2 linked regions of the Thermofilum uzonense genome follow. The protein of the gene in region 2 binds, or shares a complex with, the protein of the main gene of each other region. Links are inferred from orthologs where the notes say so. Each region holds a gene or a part of one and is shown on either strand. Other genes may lie near its edges.

What was found. The genes of interacting proteins can lie anywhere in the genome.
Region 1: MA03_RS00090 (region 2) and MA03_RS07480 share a complex: the UniProt entries of both Methanocaldococcus jannaschii proteins name them as parts of the RNA polymerase complex. The link is inferred for Thermofilum uzonense from one-to-one orthologs.

What each region holds. Positions count from the first base shown.
Region 1 is NZ_CP009961.1:1,428,134-1,431,207, reverse strand. The notes cover bases 266-3,059. They hold MA03_RS07480 (DNA-directed RNA polymerase), read right to left. Parts: upstream 2,054-3,059; coding sequence 1,478-2,053; downstream 266-1,477. Other genes in these bases: MA03_RS07475 (DNA cytosine methyltransferase), read left to right, coding at 2,889-3,059; spt4 (transcription elongation factor subunit Spt4), read right to left, coding at 1,279-1,488; MA03_RS07490 (deoxyhypusine synthase), read right to left, coding at 295-1,275; MA03_RS07495 (MraY family glycosyltransferase), read right to left, coding at 266-295. Outside these bases: more of MA03_RS07495, read right to left, coding at 1-265; more of MA03_RS07475, read left to right, coding at 3,060-3,074. UniProt on the Methanocaldococcus jannaschii protein: DNA-dependent RNA polymerase (RNAP) catalyzes the transcription of DNA into RNA using the four ribonucleoside triphosphates as substrates.
Region 2 is NZ_CP009961.1:11,964-14,933, reverse strand. Bases 94-2,783 are described here. They hold MA03_RS00090 (DNA-directed RNA polymerase subunit H), read right to left. Parts: upstream 1,715-2,783; coding sequence 1,472-1,714; downstream 94-1,471. Other genes in these bases: MA03_RS00085 (glycine--tRNA ligase), read left to right, coding at 1,892-2,783; MA03_RS00095 (DNA-directed RNA polymerase subunit B), read right to left, coding at 94-1,472. Also shown: more of MA03_RS00095, read right to left, coding at 1-93; more of MA03_RS00085, read left to right, coding at 2,784-2,970. UniProt on the Methanocaldococcus jannaschii protein: DNA-dependent RNA polymerase (RNAP) catalyzes the transcription of DNA into RNA using the four ribonucleoside triphosphates as substrates.

The DNA.
Region 1 (3,074 bases), 1.4 Mb from region 2 along the record:
TGACGTCGTCTACGAGTCCTACGGCGAAGCACGTTGCCCCGCTGGCGAGCATTATGAGTATTTTCAGGGATAGTGGTGTGGAGGGGCCTGCAAGGAGGATTGTTGTTAGGAGTGAGGACGTGACTCCGAGGAATAATATTACTCCTCCGCTGTGGGCTACCGTGGGGTTTCCGGGCTTGTGTGCGTCGGGCCTGACTATGCCCATGCGTCTGAGGAGCTTTATGAGGGGCTCTGCTAGTAGGGCCGTCAGTATTAGCGAGGTGGAGAAGGCTAAAACAGCTAAATATAATTCCATCAGACCACCCCAAGCTCCCTTGCAGCGTAACCGATTATGACCGGGAATATTATGGTGGCGTCCCCGGGTACCGTGACGTGGTTGGCTTTCGGCTTAATCTTCCCCCAGCTTATCGCCTCGCGGGTCCTCGCGCCGCTCAGGCTGCCGTCCCACTCTGGAGCCGAGGTTACGGCTACTGCGTAGTCTAGCCCTCCCCTGAACTGGGCCCACCAGATTGTATGGTGTTTGGAGATTCCGCCGCCGAGCATTACTCCTCCAAGCTTTTCTGCGGAGTATATTATGTCCGCTATTTTCTCCATGTCTCTGACCAGGTCTATGCGTATCGGCTTGACTGTCGAGCTTGCCCGGCTCTTCTCGTTAAAGGTGTATACTGCCGTCCCGAACGCGCCGTCCACTACGCCAGGAGCGAAGACAGGGGTGTTCTTTAGGTGTGACGCTCTGAGTATGGATTTCTCGTCGCTGAGCCTCCTGCCGGCCTCGAATGCCAGCTCGCTTGGAGACCAGTCTGTCTTGACCTGTGAAAGCTCCTCGAGCATCATGTGCGTGAAGCCCTCCACGGGTGGACCATAGTTCTCGGCTGGGACGAGTATGTTGCCGAGGCGGTGAATCTCGAGCTCCTTGAGGTAGGCGTCGTCGAGCTCGAACTCTCCCACGTAGTACTTGTATCCCAGCCCCCTGGCTATGTCGTGGTCGAATGTACCTCCAGTGGTTATGACGGCGTTGACTAGGCCGTGGCGCACCGTGTCCGCTAGGAGGCCTCTAAGGCCCGTAGCTACTAGGTTTGCCGGGAAGCTATAGATGACTGTTGCCCCGCTCCTGTACATCTCGAGCAGTATGTTTGCGCTCCTCACAACGTATCTCGCTGAGAAGCCGCCGAGCTTTTCGAGGAGTTTTACGAGCTGGCCTGCGTTCTCCGCGGCTTCATCAAGGCTTAAATCGACTACAGGGGTTTGTAGTAGCGAGGATCTGTCACCGCTCATAGTTCACCTTACCTTTAAGGCGTACATGCTGGGCTTGGGGGTTTTGAGTAGCTTGGCAATGCTTGAATCCTCCAGGGAGATGATCGCCACAAACCCGTCCCAGTCGTCTGAGAACTCGCGTCCACCGCACACAGGGCATACCTCGATCTCGTCTTGGACGAGGGCCTTGCAGGTCGTGCAAGCCTTTAGGGGTAGTTTTCTCTTACGAGGCATCCTTCTCACCCTTCTTCTGCTTCTCGATTAGCTCCTTTATATGCTCGAGCTTGCCGAGGTAGGGCTGGCGCATGGTGAGCCTTACCCGCAGCTGTCCCCTCTGCACGTCGTATGTAACGCCCGTGACTCTAGCCCTCACAACGTCGCCTCTCCTTATTATCCTCTTGCCGCTTTCCGCTATCACGACGCCTTGATCCCTGTCATAGATGACCTCTTTGCTCGGGAAAACCTGGGACCTGTGGATGAACCCGTCTACCGCGCCTAGCCTGACGGTTATGCCTATATTCTCTACTAAGACCACCTCGCCCTCAACCACCTCCTGGTTCACGGGGCTGAAGACGAGGGCGGTGAACCTCGCCTGGTGGTATGAGCCTGCATCTCCAAAGGTGAGGTAGCCCTCCTCGGAGACCTCTGCACCCAGCACCGAGACTACTAGCCCTATGCCTTCTAGGACCCTCCCCTCGAAGTCCTCCTTGAGGACCTCTAGGGCCGCCTCATTCAACGGCTTCCCGAAAAGCTTTGGAGGTATCTTGACCGTGTCCTCGAGCAATATTAGCTTATACATAATATCTCTAGAGGCTCACACGTTGGCATCGTTATATTTATTTTTCTTATGAACACGACTAAGGCTACATTTAATAGTCACCCAGCCAAGATTATCACGGCCCGGCGGGAGCCCCGGGGGGCTAGCCCTCCCCTGTAACCGCAAACGGGCTCAGGGCGGGGGGTGTCAACCCTCAGGGGCGCCTGTAAGCTGCATGCCGGGGCGAGAAGGCCCGCCCATGAAGCCTGGGCCCACGGGACGCCTCGCTCCGCGCTAACCCCCTCGTAGGAGGGGCGAAGCGCGGCAAGGCTGAAACGGGTTAGGCCCGGGAGGGAGCGGCCCTAAGGCCGGCGGGGCGTGTTCGTGGAAGCCTGGGGTGAGGAAGGAGCCCTCTCGCCCTGGTATGCACGCCCAGGCCACCCTGGGGGGACGCCGCCGGGCCTTTCACAGCTTGGAGTAAACTAAAAGTTTAAGCGCTTCTGAAGCATATTTTTCACGGCGCGGTGGGCCGCCGGGCGGGCGCCGGCCAGCATCGGCGACGTGCTGGCTGTGGAACCCCCTCCCCTCCGCGGCGCGCGGCTGCGCAAGCAGCTCGGCGAAGAGCCGAGGGAGGGCGAGGCCTCCCAGCGCGAATGGAGATGACCCCCGAGTCACGGGGAGATGACGCTCTGGGTTTGCGTGGAATGTCCTCCCCGCGGGGTTAGGGTCAAACAGGCCCTGTGAGGGGCCGCGGTGAGGGCCGGGTGGACCCTTAGACGGATCCCGCCTAAACAGAAGAGGGGGTACGAGCGGTCCACCGCGCCCTTGGCCTGGGCCCTGGGTAAAATAAATAACCGTTTACTTGAGAGATTTTAACGTGTTTGGTGTAGTGGACCTGTTCTCGGGGGCTGGGGGGTTCTCGAGGGGGTTTAAGGAAGAGGGGTTTAGGATCCTCCTTGGGGTTGAGAACATGCCCCCCGTAGCCGAGGCTTACGCTGCCAACTTTCCGGAGGCAAAGGTGTTACCGCTCGACATAAAGGAGGTTCATTCACTGGACGTGTAC
Region 2 (2,970 bases):
TAGATTTCCCTCTCATTATACCCGTTGGAAAGGGTTGCGAGCAAAGCCAGGTTCTTAACTAGGCCACAGTTCTGTCCTTCAGGGCTTTCAACTGGGCAAAGCCTCCCCCATTGTGTAGCGTGTAATTCTCGCGCTTCAAAGTGAGGCTGAGTTCTTGAGAGAGGAGAAACAACCCTTCTAAGATGAGATAGTGTAGAGAGGTAGTTTGTCCTATCGAGTATCTGGCTTACTCCTGTTCTTCCACCCACCCAGTTTCCAGTGGCAAGAGCATGACGCAGTTTATCGGTTATAATGTCAGGTCTAACTATACTGATTATGTTGATATCCCGTCCTTTTGTCATGTGACGCTCCAGCGTGTATGTCATCTCTCGAACTAGCTGCTTAAAGGCTACCCTGAATACCTGCCCTATAAGCTCCCCGGCATGTCTTAATCTCTTGTTCGCAAGGTGATCCTTGTCATCGGGTCCGCGAAGCCCTATCTTTAGCTCTAGTAGCCGGGCTACCATCTGTCCTACGAAATAAGCTTTTGCCAATCTTGCAGACTTTGTTCGACCAACGTGAGGTAGAAAGTTTTCGTCTAAAATCTGTTCAGCTCTCTCGATTCTAACGTTCCGTGGTTGTCCTGTGGCTACTCTTGAACCAATATAGTCTAGCGCGTCCTCTACTGTTGATGCAATCTTTGATTGTTCAAGAAGGATTGGAAAGAACTCTTGCTGTATTTCAGGATTATTGCTAATCGCATAGACAATGTCTCTATCCTTCTGGAGCCCTAATGCTCTTAGAACAACAACAACGGGAATTCTCTGAGGTACATGTGGAAAACTTATGTAAATCATTCCGTCCTTCATTCTCTCCACGGTAATGGGTACCTTGTATCCCGCCGCCACCGAGAAAACCTTCGCTGTGTGAGTTACAGACGTCCCTGTACCGCCGTAGTCGACCAGAACCCTGTTTACCGATAGATCCTCCTGCATTACTACTACTCTTTCAGAGCCGTTAACTATGAAATAGCCGCCAGGGTCGTAGGGATCCTCTCCTAGTTTTATTAGATCCTCTTCTGAGCTTATGCGGGATAGAATACACTTGTTGCTTCTAACCATTATAGGCAGCATTCCTATGAAGACTCTCTCGGTTTTTCTTTCTTCACCGTCCACATATAGTGTCATGTTTAGGTAGACGGGAGCAGCATAAGTGATATTTCGCAGACGTGCTATCATCGGGGTTAGAGTGATCTCAGAGCCGTCAGCCTCCTTGAATATTGGTTCCCCCACCTCTATCCTACCAAACTTTATCTCAACACCATGAGCCTCCAGTTTTATACCACCAATCTCATCCACGATTTCCTGTAATCCTTTTTCTAGGAGTATGTTGAAAGAGTCCAGGTGTTGTCTCACAAGACCTAATTCCTTGACATATGCTTTGACAACCTCCCAGCGATCCTCTCTAGTTAATACCTTGCTCTCCATAGACATCACCCTGGCACTACAAGACGAAATGCCACCGACTCTCCAGCGGTTGGGCTTTGCCTTATAAACATAATAACGTCGCCGGGCTTAGCGCCCAAGGCCTTTGCCACAGGATCCGTTGAGAAAATCCAGGGCAACTCTGTCTTTTTTAAACCCATTATTTTGAGTATACGCTTCGCTTCGTCACGTGAAAGTAAAACAGACTTCGGTACAAGCTCATGCTCAAGAACATTAAGTTTACGAGGCATAATCAACCTCACTTTTAGACTAGTTGATAGCGTTAAGAGTCCTGTTTTTAAACATTTCGTTAGGACTGCCCTTGAGACTCTTACCCTGAAAAGAGGCTGTTCTTAAATTAGAGAACTTACCAACAGTGAAACCAGAAGCTTAAATACATGTCTCTTTGAAGCTATTCCGGATCGGGGATGAACGCTGAGGGAGACAGGAATCCCAGAGCAGTTTCATTAGATGAGCTCACTGAGCTATGTGTAAGACGTGGCTTCTTTTATCCTACAGGGAAGATATATGGAGGGCTAAGCGGCTTTTACGATTATGGACCGTTAGGAGTAGACCTAATGAGAAATATCCTAAACGATTGGTGGTGGTTTTTTGTCGAAAAAAGAGAAGACATCTATGGCATATATGGCAGCATAATAACTCATCCAAGGACGTGGGAGGCTAGCGGTCACGTTGAGAGCTTCATAGACTACATCGTTACTTGTAAGAGGTGTGGAGCCGAGTACCGAGCCGATCATTTGTTAGAGGATCTGGGAATTAAGGTAGTTGATTATTCAATTGAGAGCCTAAAGAAATTGATTCATGAGAACAATATCAGATGCCCCTTATGCGGAGGCGAACTCACAGATCCTCGAACTTTCAACCTGATGTTTGCAACAGCACTCGGTCCGAAAAAGGACCCCCCTTTCACGGTTTATCTAAGGCCAGAGACAGCCCAGCTTATCTTCGTTAATTTCAAGAATATAGTTTTCACAATGGGGGCTACGCTTCCATTCGGAATAGCGCAATATGGAAAGGCTTTCAGGAACGAGATCTCTCCGAGAAACTTTCTTTTCAGGCTACGAGAATTCATTCAGATGGAGATTGAATACTTTGTAAATCCAAGGAAACTCGATGAATGCCCATATTTTGACTCGATACGACATCTCAAGATTAACCTCTTAACCGCTGAGGATCAAGAGAAAGGTACAGATTCAGCTAAAAAGATCACGATAGGTGATGCAGTCCAGAACGGTCTTATAGGCTCTAAGTGGCACGCGTATTGGATAGCAGAGTCCCTCAAATGGCTTTGGCGTATAGGCCTTTCACCTGACAACCTGCGTGTACGAGAACACGTGAAAACAGAGCTCGCACACTATGCAGTCCAGACATTTGACATTGAGTATTACTTCCCCTTCATGGGCTGGAAGGAGATTGAGGGTATTTCAAATAGAGGGGACTACGACCTGAGAAGGCACCAGGAATTTAGTGGGGAATCTCTCCACAT